Regions from separate parts of the Peribacillus sp. FSL P2-0133 genome, predicted to be linked through region 4. Evidence: predicted binding sites of a transcription regulator. Region 4 holds the regulator's gene; each other region holds the start of a gene.

Region 1 (4,859 bases), 340 kb from region 4:
CAAGTTTCTCAAGAGCCAAGCGTGCCGTTTCCCGTCTAATTGGATCGAATCCGGATAAAATGACAGCTTCAGGAGTATCATCAATAATAAGGTCAATACCTGTTAGCGTTTCTAACGTCCGGATATTTCGTCCTTCACGTCCGATTATCCGTCCTTTCATTTCATCGTTTGGAAGATTCACTACAGAAACGGTGGTTTCTGCAACATGATCAGCCGCACAACGCTGAATGGCAAGAGAAAGGACTTCTTTTGCTTTTTTATCAGCTTCTTCTTTGGCACGGGTATCACTTTCTTTAATCATAAGCGCTACATCGTGAGCCAGCTCGTTTTCCATTCGGTCGATAATGATTGCTTTAGCTTCTTCACGAGTTAAACCGGAAACACGTTCAAGCTCTGTTTGCTGCTTACGAACCGTCTCGTCCACTTTGCTTTCCATCTCTTCAATATGCTGTTGTCTTTGGTTTAGAGAATCTTCTTTTTTCTCCAAAAGGCTCTCACGTTTGTCTAACGTTTCATCCTTGCGGTCCAGATTCTCTTCTCTTTGCAATAACCGATTTTCTTGTTTTTGTAATTCGTTCCTTCTTTCACGGGCTTCCCGATCCGAATCGGCACGAACTTTATGAATTTCATCTTTTGCTTCCAACAAGGCTTCTTTCTTAAGTGCTTCCGCTTCACGTTTTGCATCCTCAAGGATGTGTTCTGCAGAGCCCTTTGCCCCTGCTATTTTACTCTCAAATTTTGATTTGTGAATAAAATAACCAACAACTGCACCGACGATTAGGCCAAGCAAAGTGAAGATGATTGTCATGGGTTCCATCGTTTCACCTCCCCTTGCTATGAACTTTTTACATAAAATGTTGAACTGTCGGCAAGTACATTGCACATAAATTCAATATACAGCACTTAATTTTCAAAATTTTAGTTTGAAAAATTGTAAAATATACATATTAATTGTATAGTTGAGAATTTTTATTGTCAAGCGTTTGTCCCTTATGTATCAATGATTATTCAAGTTTTCTTAATATCAACCATCATAATCTACAGCATTCATTATGGAAGAAGTCTGTAAATCTGATTTCAATGCCCTTTAATCCGCTGAAAATTTCGCACTTTTCTCAAAATATACATAAAAGGCCTAAGCGAACAAGCTTAGGCCTTTTATAAATATCATTAATCAAGCAATTCAAAATGCTCTTCTGGTTCATTTTCTTCTGGCGGTAATTCATGCTCTCCATCGAGATTATAGTGATCTCTGATTTTCTGAGAAATTTCCTGAGCGATATCCTGATTTTCTTTCAAGAACAGCTTCGCATTTTCGCGACCTTGTCCGACACGCTCTTCATTGTATGAATACCACGAGCCACTTTTAAGGACGATATCAAGATCTGCACCCATATCGATGATTTCACCTTCCTGTGAAATCCCTTGACCATACATGATGTCAACTTCTGCTTGACGGAATGGTGGAGCAACCTTGTTTTTTACAACTTTGATTTTCGTTTTATTACCGACGATTTCATTACCTTGTTTTAATTGTTCCGCACGGCGCACTTCCAGACGAACAGTTGAATAGAACTTCAATGCCCGGCCTCCCGGAGTCGTTTCCGGATTTCCAAACATAACACCGATTTTTTCACGGACTTGGTTAATGAAAATGGCAATGGTATTTGATTTATTAATGGAACCAGACAGTTTTCTAAGTGCCTGAGACATCATCCGGGCTTGAAGACCCATATGGGAATCTCCCATTTCGCCTTCGATTTCAGCTTTAGGAACAAGTGCTGCCACCGAGTCAATGACAATGATATCCACCGCTCCACTTCGAACTAACGCTTCAGCGATTTCTAAGGCTTGTTCACCCGTATCAGGCTGTGAAAGCAGTAACTCATCGATATTCACACCAAGTTTTTCTGAATATGCTGGATCTAACGCATGCTCGGCATCAATGAATGCAGCCGTGCCGCCAGTCTTTTGTACCTCTGCAATAGCATGTAATGCAACAGTCGTTTTACCCGAGCTTTCAGGTCCATATATCTCAATGACCCGGCCTCTTGGATATCCGCCCACTCCCAATGCTACGTCCAATGCTAAAGAACCGCTTGAAATCGTTGAAATCCTACGATCAGTCTGTTCCCCAAGTTTCATAATAGAACCTTTACCAAATTGTTTTTCAATTTGCTTTAACGCCATATCTAAAGCCGCTTGACGATCACTCACTCAATTTCCTCCTCTATATTCAAATAATCGGCTGCCCGATTAAAGATGTACTTACGTTAGCAATTATTTGAGATCAAGGTTTGTACCCTGTCTCAAAACCTATCTTTACTATATACTCTTTTTACTATTTTGCCAAGCAAAAAGTCGAACATTCATTCGTTTTTTTCTTCTGGGATATTATTTATAAAAAAAGCGTTTTATCTAAAGGAAATCTCCATTTCGTTTCACTTACTCCCCCAAAAAAACATTTTCATTGAATTAACTTTTTTCTTTTTATCCCTATTTTTCAAGAAACAAACTTCTAAAACCAAATAAAAAGCAGAGCTGTAAAAAGCTCTGCTTATAGCGTTTATAAATCCCTTAATAGGTAATGACAGCCGTACTTCACACTCCGAATACGGTTTTGCGCCCTGCTGCCTGAAAGATTCAACTCCTTGAAATGAGTGTTTCCATCCCGATAGGAAATGCCAATAAATACTGTACCTACAGGCTTGCCTTCTTGTTCATCCGGCCCTGCAACGCCCGTAAAGCTTATGCCTACATCCGCATCGAGCTTGCTCCGGACATTAGAGGCCATTTCCATAGCACACTCACCGCTGACCACCCCATACTCGGAAATGGTATCATCACTGACGCCGAGGACATTAGACTTCGCATCATTCGTATAGCAGACAATTCCGCCTTTGAAGACTTTACCGGCGCCCGGGATGGTTGTCAGCTGTTCTTGGAACATCCCTCCGGTCAAGCTTTCAGCTGCCGCAATCGAAAGCTTGCGGACCGTTAATTCTTTTACAAGTTCCTTTATTAGCGAAGTATTATCACTTCCATAATGGAACTTGCCGACCCTGCTAAGAATTTCTTTTTCCGCTTCCAATATAAGCTCTTCGCATTTTTCTTTAGATGAGTCTTTAGCGGTGATCCTTAACGTCACTTCCCCTTCGGCTGCCAGTGGGGCAATTGTCGGATTCGTTTGATTGACAAGGAGATCTTCAATCACCGTTTCCAGTTCGGCTTCGCCTATACCGTAGAACCGAAGAACCTTGGAATCGATCCGTTCATGCTTTTCCAATTTATTCATGATCTTTTCATAACCATAACTTAAAAACATCGGCTCCATTTCACTTGGCGGACCAGGTAGAAGCATATATGTAATCCCAGATTTGGACAAGACCATTCCCGGTGCCATCCCATGATCGTTTGCCAACACTTCACTGCCTTCTAAGACAAGGGCCTGCTTTTTGTTGTTTTCCGTCATCGGACGTTCCCGTTTTTGGAAGTAAGCTTCAATGGATTGCAAAGCTTCATCATTAAAAACGAGCTTTTTCCCTATATGGCGAGCAATCGTTTCTTTCGTCAAATCATCTTTGGTAGGACCAAGTCCACCGGTAAAGACAATCAAGTTCGCCCTTGATTCAGCGATTTCTATAGCTTGTTGTAAACGGCGGTCGTTATCCCCGACCACAGTATGGTAAAAAACGTTGATCCCCATTTCCGCAAACTGCTGCGATAAGAATCTTCCATTAGTGTTATTGATTTGTCCTAGAAGAAGCTCTGAGCCCACTGCAATGATTTCTGCATCCATCTTTTCAAAACCACCATTCGTTTTACTTTGAATTAACAAATACTTCTTTGTTTTTTATAAAATAATCCAAACCTGACCAGATTGTAAAGATTAATGCAATCCATAATGCGATATTAGCAAAAGGCAGTGAAATGAGGGCAAATGGAAGGTTATGCAGCAATAAAGCCGAAATAGAAACAATTTGTGCCCATGTTTTAATTTTTCCAAGCTGGTTCGCTGCTACCACTTCCCCTGTACCCGCTAACACCAAACGTAATCCGGTGACTGCAAACTCGCGACTTATGATCACGATGGCAATCCAAGATTGACCGTACATTAAATCTAGATCAACTAAAACGATTAAGGCAGCCGAAACCAGAAGTTTATCAGCCAATGGATCTAAAAATTTCCCTAAATCAGTAATCATATTATATTTTCTGGCAAAATGGCCATCGATCCAATCCGTAGTGGAAGCGATAATAAAGAGGATGGCTCCAGCTAAGTGCGCCACTGGCAAACTGTATTCTCCCCAAGTTAGCGTTCCCCATGAAAAGGGAACAAGCATGATGATTAAAAATACTGGAATTAAACAGATTCTTGCTACTGTAATCTTATTAGGCAGATTCAAAACTTTTACCTCCAAAATTTACGCCTGCCATTTGGGCAATGCGTCTTAGATCTGAAATAATGCTTATATGTATAATTTAACTCAAAATCCAATCTTATATGCCGGGTAAACCATTTCCCGTCGCCTTACTATTATATAGAGCAAAAATAGTCATCTAAAAGATGACTATTCGGCTTTCGTAAATTGTATCGTAACCAATTGCGTATTCACTTCAGTCGGTGAAATGGAATACTCCAGCTTCTCATCATTCACATAAATCTCAGTTTCATATGCTCTGCCTATATTGATGACAGCTTCTTTTTCATTGGTGAAATCAATTACCTGACTTTTGTCCTTGTCGATAGTGCCCTGGAAAAGTAATTTACCTTCACCATTTTTGATGCCTACCCATGGTGAGCCTTTGGAGGTCACCTTTAATTTAAAGGTATCGGTATTTTTTAATTCATACGTACT
Region 2 (4,859 bases), 670 kb from region 4:
AATTGCCACGCTCCTGCGTCAGTATCGCTTACTAGAAAACGAAATTGAATCTGTGAATAGTCAATTATCCGAAATGGCCCAAACAACTATGGAATATGAGCTGCTGGCTTCAGTTCCTGGATTAGGAGATGCAACCATTGTTGATTTGCTTTCAGAAGTTGGAAGTTTTTCACTTTATGAAAATCCACGCCAATTGATTAAACTAGCGGGATTAACATTACGTGAAAACTCATCTGGTCAACATAAGGGACAAAAACATATCTCCAAACGAGGAAGAAAGCGACTTAGATATATTCTTTTCAAAGTAATAGTACCACTCATTCGTCACAACGAGGGGTTTAAACAGCTTCATGAATATTACACAACACGCCAACAAAATCCCTTACGCGGAAAGCAATCGATGGTGGTACTCTGTGGTAAATTGTTGAAAGTATTGCATGGTATTTGTAAAAAGAAAGTCCATTTTAATGAGCAGAATATGATGAAGGATCTCTACTGCCTCTCAGAGGCAGCGTAAGCATTTCTAACTATCGATTTATAACAAGAAGGATGACACGGAGAAGCCAGCAACATTACTAAACTAAGACCAAGAGTCCCCGGGGCAGCTTAGCAGGCCTCTGCCTTATGAATAGACCGAACGAAGGAATGTAAGCGCAAATGACGCTAAGAGACATGGGAGGGTACGTCATCATAAGTTTCGCAGAGATCTATTGTGCATCACAAAGTGGAGAAAATAGCTAATGATTTCCATTAGTTTTAGCGAAGCGTACGCTCAATTTAGTAATAAAAACCAGAATTTCAATACTCTGTTTAAAAGTAGAATGAAAAAATAATTCCCCTAATACACCGAGTGGTGCAAACCGTTGATACATCAATGTTTATAGAGGGAGGTTAGTTGAACAAGGAATTAGATAATTAGGCTAATATTAGACTTAAGTTAGGGGGAGATAATGTGGATGACAAATTAATGGAAATGCCCTTTCCAGAACTTATCTCAAAATTAGCGATAGCACCTTTATATATTTTAGTGGTAATAGTGGCTATTTTAAATGTAATACTAAATAGAAAAAATAAAGGGTGTTTTAATTTTTTCTTGATAATGGGTTCTTGGGTATATATTTGTATATATTTATTAGCACTGTATTTCTTTTTCTTTGGAAAATAAATAGTTATACAACTAGCATGAAAATAAGTTTCTTTAAAAATAAAAATGACAATACTTAAGAAGACCCTGCTCAATCGTTTAAAAAAAGAGGGAGAGCGTTAATTAATTAGTCTATGGATTAGGGTTGACTGGATTAAGGTCAGTATCAGTATTGACACTTCCTAACCATTTTCATTCTTTGTGGTGAATCGCCGATTTTTGCGATTCATGGATGGCTAAAGGGTGCATAGGAATGGCTTAAGGTGGCTGTCAATGGGTGAGGTATACCCTGAAACAGGGTATACCCAGGACTCATTTTTTCCTTTTTTTATTCAAAAAGTCCAAAAGGAAGGAACAAAACAGTGCGTAGAACCCTATTACAAGAAGGTAGTAACTTGGAATGTCTCCTACCACGAAAAAGAAAATTGCAAATAACAAGTACGGAATTGATAAAATGATTCGCAACTTTGTCACATGGTCACCTCCATAAACATTGTTTACCTTAGGAACTGATTATCCATCTCAATTTTCGGCTTCCGTATAACCATTGACGGATAGTGCGATTTCAATTTCTTCAGCAGCTTTATAGTCCAATTTAAATATAGACAATAAAGCGAACGCTTGTTGATTTTCTATGGCCAAGGCAACTGCTTCCACGTCTTGTAGTAACTTCAGGTCCTCAACGTAGTCTTGGGCGGTTCTCATCGCTAAATATTCATTTAGTGGAGTTGAACTGAAGAAAGTCTTGTTAAAGTGGAGATTGCAATAGGCAAGGTTCAAAGTCATAGATTTATTTATTTTTATTTTCTAATTCCTCAACTCTCCTTTCCATGTTCTTTATTTTTTTGATTGAGTGAAGGGAGATCCCTAAAGCTATTCCACCTAAAGTGAATGCTGGAAAAACAAAAAAAGTAAACCATTCCATCTTTTAACACCCCCCTAAATCTACTAAACAATCTGGACCCATCTGGAAATGGAGGATTTCCTTTATGATAATTTTGGCAAGAAGTCAAAGCTTCTTAATGCAAAGTCAAAAGGAACCAAAAACCTTAAATGTTATTCATCGTAAAACCTTCTGATATTCATAATATTCTGTTTATTAAATATTTGAAGTACTATGTGAGGGTTGTAAACCCTTATTCAAGCTGGTATGTGATGAGCAAAATGTACTCACCAAATGAAAATAATGAGGACTAACCAAGTTGATTAGTCCTCATGACCATGTAGTACATTGTCGTGATAATATTTCTTCAGGAGTACTGCGGAAATTATGCTTTTAATCAGTAGTTATCTCTCGTATTCCTTCATTGATGTCAAAAAGTTTTCCTTCTATGCCTTGAAGGAAAATTCCCTCATCTAATTTTTTAATTTCCAAAAGAATTAACAAAAGCAAAAAAAGCAACAGAATACCAAAGATATACAAACTAAAAGTATGCACCTTTTTCATAGTTGGTTTTATCTCCTTTTTGATGAGATGGGATGCATTGATTAGAAGTATTATATATTGAAATTTCTTGATTATGTTTATCTTTTTATGCTCTTTATCTTTTTATCTTTACAAGCAAATTTACTGTATTAAAGTTAATTATTTTACAAACTTTAATTTAGATCTTTTTCGCCCCCTTAATCGTTGAAAAAGGTATTCTATGTATTCGTTCGTACACATCAATCACTCGTAAATGTCCATTCATTTGATCCACATAATGCACCAATCCTTCTACGTTACTCAGCCGATTATTCTGGTATAGCGTAAAAGAAATCGGAAAAGTAAACTCCATCGAAGCAGCAATTAAATCATTCATCTCCTCCAGGTGTTGTTCATCCAACACGGGTTCGGGTTCATCGTAATATTCCTCGTCAAAATAATGCCGTAGCATTTTTATATGTTCAGGTAGCATCAGACTGGTCCATTTAATATTACCTCTATTTCGAATGGTCATCTAAATCACTCCTTATTTAGATTACAAACGAACGTACGTTCTTTTTGAATAGCTTTTTATTTTGAGTTGGTAATCCAAGTTGGAACGAATCATGGATTTGAATCATTAAAATTTGCATAACAATTATGTTAAATAGACAGGCTTTTTTATTTAAATTGTGGTTTAGGCAACTAATAGTTATTTAAAAACAAATGCGATTTGTAGATGGCTAACGATTTGTTAGCTTAAGATCGAAGCTGTCTTTAAAGCAGTTTTTTCTTAAAAATTCTAATTATAAAAAAATGAGATGTTTCTTATCAAGAAACATCTCATAAATATCTATTCTTTAAATTTTAACAATCTCATTGCATTTAAAATAACAATTAAGGCTGCACCTGTATCACTTAATACAGCCATCCATAGTGTAAGCCAACCTGGGAATATAAAGACCAACGCAAGGACTTTAATAATGATAGAGAACCAAATATTTTGTTTAATAATCGTTAAAGCTTTTTTGCTTAACTTCATTGTATGAGATAATTTATCAAGATTATCAGCCATTAAAACAATATCAGCTGTTTCCATCGCGGTATCAGTTCCTGCACCACCCATAGCGATACCTAAATCTGCTGTTGCAAGTGCTGGCGCATCATTAATACCGTCTCCAACCATTGCCACCTTATGACCTTCATTTTGTAATTTTTTTATGGCATCTACTTTATCCTCTGGCAATAATTCTGCGAAAAAACGATTAACATTCGCTTCTGAAGCAATCATTTTAGCGGTTCCTTCATTATCTCCAGTCAACATGACCGTTTGATTAACTCCACTTTGTTTTAATGCTTCTAAAGCTGATGCTGAATTGTCCCGTATTGTATCAGAAACAGCAATAATCCCGATAACTTGATTTTGTGTCCCTATTATAACTACTGTTTTCCCTTTGTTCTGTATTTCATGAATATGTTTTTTTATATCCTCTAAATATACATTCATTTCTTCGAATAGCTTTAGATTACCTGCGTAAAAAATATCTCCTTGAATTGTAGCTTGAACGCCTTTTCCTACAATGCTTTTGTATAACTCACCATTTTTAGGTTGGATTCCTTTTTCGTTGCCGTAACGAACAATCGATTTTGCAATAGGATGTGTTGAGAAACCTTCTAGTGTTAATGCTATGGACAGTAATGTCTCTTCTGATACGTTTATCGTTTTAATTTCTGATACTTTAGGCTTTCCTTCCGTTAAAGTTCCTGTTTTATCAAATGCAATGGCCGTGATGGCACCTGCTTTTTCTAAAAACGTTCCGCCCTTAATTAATATTCCGTTCTTTGCGGCGTTTCCAATAGCTGATACGATCGCAACAGGAGTAGAAATGACTAAAGCACAAGGACAAGCTACAACTAGTATTTCAAGTCCTTTATAAAACCACTCTCCCCAAGTGCCAAATCCAAGGAGTGAAGGTACAACCATAACTGCCATTGCTAAAATAAATACAACAGGTGTATAAATACTTGCAAACTTATCTACAAATGCTTCTGTTGGTGCTTTTTGTTCTTGTGCTTCTTCAACTAAGTGAATAATTTTTGATATAGTCGTATCTTCCACTAACTTAGTGACCCTAATCTCAAGAGAACCATTTTCATTTATAGTTCCTGCGTATACTGTATCACCAATATTCTTATCGATAGGAATTGATTCTCCTGTAATAGGTGCCTGATTTACACTTGATTCACCTTGAATAATTTCACCGTCTAATGGAATTTTATCACCTGGTTTAACAAAGATAATGTCACCGA
Region 3 (4,859 bases), 1.8 Mb from region 4:
TTTCATACTTATCATCTGAACGTGTAGCTGCTTTATTTTTAGCTTTGCTTATTCCAGTAACCTGTTTTGACTCGTTCATTTTACTTCTAACAACGTTGAGAAATTGTTTGAATTGATCGTCGTTTGCTATGTCGTCAAAGATTTTGCGGGTTCGTCCATAATCGATTAATAACTCTTTTTGAGCAAATCCATCCGGAGCTAGTGAAATACCATTCATTTTTCGATAATCGAAAGCTTCGGTGAACTCACCGTGACCTATTCCACTAGTAACAAATATAAGTCTGTGGCTGGTTGCAATAAGCATGCCCTTGATTTCTCTTTTTTTCGTTTTATCATACTCGGCAGGTATAGCTATTAAAACTTCCTCATCGGGGGATTTAATATATTTTTCAAAATGGATAATTGTACTTTTATAGAGAGAAAAACCTACCCTAGTGAAAAAACCAGCACTCTTTCCGAAGTATTTCTCCATTAATTGCATGTCAGCAGCTTGCTTTTCTTTTTTTTGTTGTTGGGCGATCTGATATTCCGCTTCTCTTTGTTGACGTTTCTCCTCTTTGATTAAAAGTGCCTTTTCTTTTTCTTCTGGTGAAACGTACTCTTGCCCTAAAAGTTTTTTAAAAAAACTCAACACAATCACCTCCGTTTTTAATAAAGGCTATTTTTTATGTAGCGGAAGACGTTACTATTTAATAGCGATAAATAAAAAATACTACAAAAATCGAAAAAAATGCCTACACTTAATAAAATAAAAATTCTCATGGAGATAGGAAGGGGCGAATAATAACATATTTGAGCAATTTCCAAATTGGTGGATATTGCATTACAGATTAATTACCTCATAATTGGTTATCTTAAACAATAATGGATATTAAATACACGAAAAATAGACAATCATTGCGATGGTCTTCTTCAACTAGCTGCCCCGATAGTTGAATTAAGAAAAAGCAGCCTTAAAGACAGCCTCGATCTTAAAGAAAGAACCCTTAATTTAGTTAAGAAGTTGGTTTTTATCTTTAAAGATTGGGTGGGAACATCCAGTTATGTATGGTAGCACATAAAAAAGCACCTGTTTAAGGTGCTAAGCTTGTAACGTTTTATATAGTGGATTTTCTATATCAATTAGAGATTGCACAGTACCTGTGTACTAGCATAGGTTGCTACTCGCGGGGATCTAGCTAACTTCCTTAATTCCCCATACACCTATAAAAAACGCTATCATTTTTGGGCCTGCTTGTAGTCTTGTTGTGATGTCCGAGCGTGATAGGTTGCTACTCGCGATGATTTACTGCTTTCAGTACTATCGTAGGTTGGCCCTCATACACCCTTTTATTACGTACGAGTTTATTCTTCATCCTCAGTTTTAATAGTATAAATAAAAACACTGCAAAGCCCTCCTAAATTTTAAGAAGGGCTTATTTTTAATCCTCAACGATTACTTTAATAATTTCATTAAATTTAATTCTCTTAAAGGAACTATCTTTCTTCTGAATACTTAACTCTTTCGTGACAGGATCAATATACACACAGTATCCATGCAGTTCAATTGGATTTCCCTCGTTAGCAATCTAAAACTTATCGGTAAATGATATTCCATCGCATAATGAATGTTGTTTTCATATTCTTCAACCTGGTATTCATCTAGGACAGGTTTTTTATTTAAGAAATAATCGTCCTCATCCTTTTTTTTATTTAAAGCTTTATGTTCTGGTAACATCAATGCTGCTTGCCCTTTAATGATTCCTCTATCACGAATTGTACCCATTAGAAAGATCTCTTCTTTTTATTCATTATATACGAACGAGCGTTCTTACGGAAGGTAGGGAAAAAGGGCTATTCCAGAAAATAGATTTTTCCATTTTATAATTTATTTAAGTAACCTTATTAAAGTAAATTGGGTGGAATATACACAGCTTAATCTTTTTTGTGAAATTGGCAGATGGGTGCAAAAATATTTTGCTATCTCCACACTAAAATTATTCATGCAAAAAAATTTGGCAGTCTAAAGCCACTAATACTCTTTTAATTCTGCGAGTTACAAGTTGGCGCGATACTTGCATTGTAGATTGAGATAGATTTAAAAACTTAGGAGGTACACAAAATATGTCCTTAACCCTAAAATAATGAACCATTATAGACTAAGTCATCATGCGGATAGCAGCTTATTGTTTGGAAGAAGAAAGACCGCTGAATCTTCTCGTTTTCAGTGGTTATAAAATCATCTAATGGAAAAACAGATTTAAAAAACTTTTTATTGGAGGCCTTTTATGTGGGTAATCACTGTTCATTCAAAGAACAACTTTAAAATATATGAGTTTGACTCTGAAAAAGAAGCTAAAGATACTTTCAGGAGGATGCAAGGTTGTAAAATCCTAACAGAAGTAATTTATTTTAATGATTTTGATTTAGTTAAATCATAAAGATTCAGAATTTTTTGCTAATTATAACTTTTTACATTCCTTCTTTGAACTAGTCAGGATTATAAAAAGAAAGATAGACGTACTAGAACCTTGTTCAAAATCAAATCGATATGAGCGAGACAGTTTCACTATTTTAGGAATAGATATAAAGAGGTTTATAAATTAAAGGGAGATATGTAAATGGAAACTAAATACTGTAAAGAATCAAGAGTTATAAGAACAAGTCGTATTTTTCCAAATGATGTAAATAATCATAATACTTTGTTCGGTGGTCGTTTGATGAATCACTTGGATCAGGTATCCTCAACTTCTGCAGCGCGTCATAGCCGTAGGGAATGTGTAACTGCCTCTACAGATTCAGTTGATTTTTTACATCCAGTTCGAACAACAGATTCAGTCTCCTTTGAATCTTATGTAACATGGACAGGTACCTCGTCAATGGAAGTCTTTGTGAAAATTATTGCAGAAGACTTAAAAAGCGGTAATCGTAAAATCGCAGCAACTGCACTATTAACTTTTGTAGCACTTGATCAACATAACCGGCCAACACCTGTTCCACAAGTCATTCCAGAAACAGAAGAAGAGCGAAAATTACATGAAACCGCACCTGACCGAGCAAGAATTCGTAAGGAAAGGAAACAAAAAAGTAAGGAATTGGCTGCATTTTTAACCGCAAATTATCCCTGGGAACAATATAGTTCATGCTAAGCTATATCGATAAGTAGTAGAATGGGATAAATTAGATAAGAACCAATTCGTGAGGGCATGGTAGTCCTAGTGACTCTTACAATCAGGTTGGAGCGAGAGGATATTGTGTCAGTCTTATAGATTAGTGAAATTTTCGCGATGTTTTTAACGGACAAGCGTATCTACGAAAAATAAAATGATAAATTCTTACCTTTACTCCCATGGAGCAAAGGCTTTTTTTTGACGAGTTTCTTCTACATGATAACGATTATATTCTTTAATAATAAGTTCTAACTTTTTGATTGAATTCACAGAGGTATACAAGAACATATAGGGAAACAAATCGTTAATTTTGGGACGGTAATTTTTGTATCCCCCAAAAAACATCATTTTTTTGAGGGACAGTTTGCAAGTCACATATGCTTACTTTTTTTGCGTTCCTGGGCTTTTAATGCTATTTTTTCAAGTCCTTTATTCGCAAATTCTACATCTGTTTTAGGTAAAGCATCATTATTCTTAAATTGCTTATTTTTATTTTTAGACATTTTTCACCACCCTGTAGTTTGATTTAGTTATACGAATTGGATGCCAACAAAAATAAATTTAAAGATACTGTGTAATTTTTATCCTTTTTCCTTATCGGCAACCAGTATTTTTAGTTTGCGTTCTTTTTTGCAGGCTATGCTATTTGAGATTCTTCTTCAACCTCATGATTTTAACTTACCAATAATTCTAATTTGGATTTAACAAGTAATCCCTATGAAGATTACACTTCTTTTCGTTCAGAAATCGAAAACATTATAGAAAACGATGATGAAATACAAGATATTCTGGAAAAATAGATTTGGAAGGAAGAACCATACTTATACCTACAAAACTGTCCTATCTAGTTTTTTTAGTTTTAAAACTTCCTCTGTTGGTATTTTTAAACTATATTGATTGTTTCTATTCAAGATTGAAAAAGTATTTGGGGAAACCAAAAACCCTGAACCTATACACTTTAACCAGCTTTCCTTTCAAAGGTACTCAAAAATTGCATGTGATTTTTCGTCTATCGTATTTTAGTCAAAAAACTGCACCTCCGATTGTTAGAGTTGTCTAACAATTGGAGGTGCAGATCAAAGTCAGTCCATTTTTATGTTTTTTTAGAAACTAGTATCATTTAACACCTTTTGCCGTACTGTTCATGGATCCAGAAGCGTTTTTCTGCCATATTGTATGTGTTCTTCAATATTTCGAACTACTTCTTCCATGTTGCCTTTTTCCAGGGCCTCTACAATTAATACGTGTTCATCATATGTTTGCTTTAGGCGATCTATTTTTTTCTTTAATACTTCTTTTCCGTAAAATTTCAGTTTTTCTCTAATGCTTTTAAACATCTCTAACATTTGTTCATTTTTATTAAACTCCATTATTCTAAGATGGAACCTCATATCGTATTCAAGTGCTGAATAGGAATCTTCATTTTTTATATACTCGTATTGCTTATTTAAGATGTCATATAGTTCTTCGAGTTGGTGTTTTTCAATACTATGTGAAAGTTTTCGTAACGCAAATGTTTCAAGTGCAATTCGTATTTCATACACTTCACTGACTTGTTTTACAGAAATATCACATATATAGATACCTTGCTTTGGATGAATACGAACCAATCCATCATGTTCTAAACGCTGAAGGGCTGACCGAATAGGAGTCCTGCTCATTTCTAACTGTTCACTAAGATCCCCCTCTTTAACAAATTCTCCTGGCGAT
Region 4 (4,859 bases):
CCACAAATACTATATGTATAATGATCGACCACATTATAAGAATCGCGGTTATAGCTTTCTGCCAAGTGACGTTCTGCCATTGCCATTCCGACTGCCATAGCGATACCTTGTCCAAGCGGCCCAGTAGTTGCATCTACACCAGCCGTATGTCCGTATTCAGGATGTCCTGGAGTTTTACTGCCCCATTGGCGGAAACTTTTCAAATCATCGATAGATAAGCCATAGCCCGATAGATGAAGAAGGCTGTATAACAACATAGACCCATGACCAGCTGAGAGAACAAAGCGGTCTCTATTAAACCAATCTGGATTTTTCGGGTTATGGTTCATATATTCTGTCCATAGTTTATACGCCATCGGCGCCGCACCCATTGGCATACCTGGATGGCCAGAATTAGCCTTTTCAATTGCATCAATCGATAATGTACGAATCGTATTAATAGAAAGTGCATCTAATTTATCTAACATATCGTAAAAACATCCCTTCCTGTAATGTACCTCTTTATATTATAGTGACAAGCTTAATATCACAACTAAAATCACTATTTACTGCCCCAATATTACAATTTTCTAGAAATAAGAGAAGTCCCCTATTTAGATTAAACTAAATAGGAGAATACATACATGAATGCACTCTCATTTTACTCCAAAATGCTAATAGAATCCTCAAATGGAATGTTCCATCAGAAGAATCCAAGCTTTATTAATGTAAGTTTCTTTTTTCTTTTATATTTTTTATCTTTTGAGGAGTGACATCATTACCTTCTGGATCCACGACTTTCACATGCTCCAACGTATTGGTCATGGACTTTCTGAATGTTTCCAAATACTCACTTCTCAATTGGGTTTGCTCTTTTGCCTCAACTTCCGTCAAACCTTCAGCCTTTGCCTTTTTAGAAAGTTCATTAATACGGGCTAATTTTTCTTTTGATAACATAATTTCGCTCCTTCATAATCTGCGGATATTGTCATGGTATTAAAAAAATAGCGAAATTACAAGTTCTATGATTGACTTTCCAGTGTATTCAGTTGATGTTCGAGGAAACGCCTGTTCACCGTAGCCTTAGATACATTGTATCCAAAGCCCCTTAAAGTTGCTGCGATTTCTGCAAATGTCAATCCATTGGCCCGAAGTTTAATAATTTCCTCTATAGGAATCTCCTTACGGTCCCTTCCAGTGGAATTCCTTTGATTCTGAAGATTTTTTTGAGGACGATACCCTTTTTCAACAGCCCTTATCATCCCGCGCTTTATTTTAAGATTATGTAGTTTCCTTTGATATTCTTCTACAATTCCGACTATCTGGATGACCATCGCATCCGAATCAGATAGCTCAAGTTCCCCATCGTGTGAGAGCGTATAAATTTTCACATCTTCTTTAAGGATGACATGGAAAAGGGCTATTTTGGCATTTCCTCTTCCCAGTCTTGTTTCGTCCTGGATTAATAGTACTTCAGCTTCTTTGGTTTTAAAAAGTTCGAGCATGTCAAAAATGCCATCCCTATTCAACTCATAACCACTTGCCTGTTCTTTTATTATGGAAATGACTTCAACATCCATCTTTTCTGCCAATTTGACTAATTCATCTTCTTGCCTTGCCAATGATGTTTCCTGTGACTCTTTTTCTGTGCTGACCCTACAATAGATTACCGCTTTCATAATACCCTACCTTCACTGCTTACTGCTCACTGGCCAAATTCTGGACAAGTTCTTCCCCTTTAACTGGAATGACGATGACTTGACCAGGTTTAATCGAATCCGCCCTGACTCCATTATGCTCTTCTATCCAACCAATGAATTCTTTTTTTGTCAAATTTGCTTCTTCATATTCTTCGGCAATTTCCCATAGGGTGTCACCTTCACTTACTTCTATAGAAAGGAAATCATTTTTTTGATCATTGTTCAATGTACAAGAGAATAAAATTGAAAAGATGAATACTGATCCCGCTAATAGAATCGTATAAATATAATTTTTGTATAATTTTTTCATAAATATCCCTCCAAAGCGAATGTTCGTTCGTATGTTATGATCAAATTATAATACGAACGTTTGTTTCAGTCAACAACAAAATTCGAACTTATGTTTGTATAGAGTTGGGGGCCATGCTATAATATAGCAAAGAACATTGGGGAAGAGGTGCACAAATGACTAAACTATCAAAACGGCAGCAAGATATTCTTGATTTCATTAAAGAAGAGGTCCGCCAAAAAGGGTATCCACCTTCCGTACGGGAGATTGGCGAAGCAGTGGGACTTGCATCAAGTTCAACAGTACACGGACATTTATCCCGCCTGGAAAGTAAAGGCCTGATTAGACGTGACCCAACCAAGCCAAGGGCCATTGAAATAATGAATTCGGAGGAAGCGAACAATATTCCCAAAGCCAATGTCGTGAACGTGCCGTTACTTGGAAAAGTAACAGCGGGCATGCCCATAACGGCCATCGAGAACATAGAAGAATACTTTCCGCTTCCCGAAAGCATGGTTCCACATGATGACCATGTATTCATGCTGGAAATCATGGGTGAAAGTATGATCGAAGCTGGAATTCATGATGGAGACTATGTCATCGTCAAACAACAAAGCAATGCCAATAATGGAGATATCGTCGTGGCCATGACGGAAGATGATGAAGCCACTGTAAAACGATTCTTTAAGGAACCGGATTACATAAGGCTTCAGCCTGAGAACTCAAATATGGAACCAATTATTTTACGAGATGTTTCGATACTTGGAAAAGTAATAGGCTTATATAGACAAATACACTAAAAGCGCTAACCGCGCTTTTTTTGTTTGTTTAATTTATGTCCTGAATTCTCTCAATATGCATATGGAAGAGTAGGTTTTGATATATTTTTTTAATAGAATCCATTTTCATGGGAATATCACATCTTTTATAACGGATGTAAGTACTTTGGCAAGAAGTTCATTCAAATAAAAAAGGAGAGCGTTAAAAAATACCGCTCCCAGTTAAAATTCATTTCACTCTTAATCTTTGGTTCACTTTAATAAGGTTAAGATCGACCAAGTCATTCCACTTTTGAATCTGCACTTGTGTAGAACCATATGCTTTTGCAAGCGCAGAGATGGAATCCCCCTTTTTGACAATATGATAAACCTCCTCATTGCTTGCATCATATATAGTTAAATCGCTTGTTTCGATAAGGTTCACCAGTTTTTCTGTATGTCCATCAAAAATGAGTCCGATATTTCGTTCATTATTTTTACTATAGATAAACATACTTATGTTGGCTAGCTCCGTGTATTATTAAACCATTCCTGCTGCCAACCAGAAAAAGCCGTCAATCCATATAATTATATGGATTGATGGCTTTAAAATTGAACTCTGAAAATCTTCAAAACCTGGTTGCATAACCTTTTATTTATTAGTTTTAAATATGAATTTATTTATTATTGTATAAAGCCTTGATAAAAAGTGAAAATTAATATTGAAAACTACAATTTAAGGTGGTGAAATTATGGACTTCCCAACCATCCATACAAACTTTTGGGATGCGGTAATAGCCATTCCGATCATCATGATTCTTACTCAACTTATTAAGGTCATTTTTCATATTCATCCAAAATTCATCCCTACCATCGCTTTGGGTCTTGGCTTATTCATTTCCATTTTCATCAGTCATCGTAATCACTTGGTTGCAGGGATTTTCATGGGCTGGTTTTATGGCTATGCAAGCATTGGCAATTATTCTGCACTTAAAACTGGTATTTTGTCTTATAGAGGCACTTATCATAAGACAGATTAAACCCTTTGTCTCTCGCTGCAATTCATCAATCTCTAGTATTGCAAGGAGCCCGACTTTGCTGCTGTCCTCATCGAACATCCGTCAAATTAATATCTATATTAACAATTACAACCTGAATGTTTCCTTTGGCTGAATCACCAACTCCCAAGTTAACCATACCTTTAAACATTACCCCAAAAATACCTTTTCAATTAAGATAAGGTATTCATTTAGTAAAAAAAGGAGGTTCGGAATGCTCTTATCCCGAACCATGATTTTAATGGATGAAACCCTACCTGATTGAAGAAATTCACGACGCTCATGCCGGAAAACTGACTTTTCTTCGAATTTGATACCTTCTCAATAAGAGAAGGCATTTCACTATTTCTCGATATAGACCGAACGAACCAGCGTCCGGGTTCTTTCACTGCCATCCACATTTTTTTCCTTGACGTCAATTGTTACATTATATACACCTGACTTAGGCACTTCTGGAAGGGTACCAGTAAAATTTTCGGTCTCCATTACCTTAATAGAGCTTTTCCTACTAATTTCATTACCGGTTTCATCTACTAAATGAACCAAAAATGTTGTGCTGATTGGCGTTTTTTTATCATTCATTGGATTCTTTATTAAAAATTTTGCATCTTTTTGCTTAACTTTTCCGGCCATACTTAATGTAATGGGATTCTTTTCGTTAAATTGTGCTGTGAACAGGTAGGCGTCTTTTGGCGATTTAGTCTTCATTCGCACTTTCCAGTCACCGATTTCGAGGTTGTTTCTATTGAATGTTTGGATGGTTGCACCATTAAAAAAGGAAGTTTCATTTTTGGCTGAATCAACCTTTAAGGAAGGTGAATATTTTTTATTGGATGGAGAAATCAATTCAACCTCGACATCATCTGAGGCTGTATATATGGTTATATTACCCGGGGCTGATTCATTTACATGGAAACTTTGTTCAATCCAAACATTTTGTTTCAGGACATCACCCAGAACAGTTTGAGCGAGTGCGGTTGTAATGACATCATCTTCAACTCGTTCTTTATAATTGACATTAAAGTCAGGAATCCCAGTGGTGGAAGTACTCCTTAAATAGGGTTCAATTCTTGAA

The links. The regulator LexA, encoded in region 4, represses DNA repair genes until DNA is damaged. The targets are predictions, from matches to a motif close to CGAACATATGTTCG.
Region 1: the regulator LexA is predicted to act here: its motif matches at 2,363-2,376, upstream of recA (recombinase RecA).
Region 2: the regulator LexA is predicted to act here: its motif matches at 3,113-3,126, upstream of MKY17_RS13520 (YolD-like family protein).
Region 3: the regulator LexA is predicted to act here: its motif matches at 1,798-1,811, upstream of MKY17_RS01740 (YolD-like family protein).

Annotation. Positions count from the first base shown of each region.
Region 1 covers NZ_CP150254.1:1,801,818-1,806,676, reverse strand. The annotation lists gene rny (ribonuclease Y) at 1-817, opposite strand, end outside; gene recA (recombinase RecA) at 1,171-2,217, opposite strand; gene MKY17_RS08715 (competence/damage-inducible protein A) at 2,567-3,799, opposite strand; gene pgsA (CDP-diacylglycerol--glycerol-3-phosphate 3-phosphatidyltransferase) at 3,822-4,406, opposite strand; gene MKY17_RS08705 (helix-turn-helix domain-containing protein) at 4,572-4,859, opposite strand, start outside.
Region 2 covers NZ_CP150254.1:2,812,179-2,817,037, reverse strand. The annotation lists gene MKY17_RS13545 (IS110 family transposase) at 1-517, shown strand, start outside; gene MKY17_RS13540 (hypothetical protein) at 953-1,165, shown strand; gene MKY17_RS13535 (hypothetical protein) at 1,667-1,849, opposite strand; gene MKY17_RS13530 (hypothetical protein) at 1,935-2,069, opposite strand; gene MKY17_RS13525 (hypothetical protein) at 2,421-2,591, opposite strand; gene MKY17_RS13520 (YolD-like family protein) at 2,749-3,084, opposite strand; gene MKY17_RS13515 (heavy metal translocating P-type ATPase) at 3,403-4,859, opposite strand, start outside.
Region 3 covers NZ_CP150254.1:320,940-325,798, reverse strand. The annotation lists gene MKY17_RS01745 (SHOCT domain-containing protein) at 1-631, opposite strand, end outside; gene MKY17_RS01740 (YolD-like family protein) at 1,496-1,765, opposite strand; gene MKY17_RS01735 (hypothetical protein) at 2,268-2,420, shown strand; gene MKY17_RS01730 (acyl-CoA thioesterase) at 2,601-3,128, shown strand; gene MKY17_RS01725 (hypothetical protein) at 3,521-3,652, opposite strand; gene MKY17_RS01720 (GntR family transcriptional regulator) at 4,292-4,859, opposite strand, start outside.
Region 4 covers NZ_CP150254.1:2,137,708-2,142,566, reverse strand. The annotation lists gene tkt (transketolase) at 1-467, opposite strand, end outside; gene MKY17_RS10320 (DUF896 domain-containing protein) at 703-936, opposite strand; gene MKY17_RS10315 (recombinase family protein) at 1,002-1,658, opposite strand; gene MKY17_RS10310 (LysM peptidoglycan-binding domain-containing protein) at 1,678-1,989, opposite strand; gene lexA (transcriptional repressor LexA) at 2,145-2,768, shown strand; gene MKY17_RS10300 (LysM domain-containing protein) at 2,977-3,240, opposite strand; gene MKY17_RS10295 (hypothetical protein) at 3,479-3,766, shown strand; gene MKY17_RS10290 (hypothetical protein) at 4,127-4,859, opposite strand, start outside.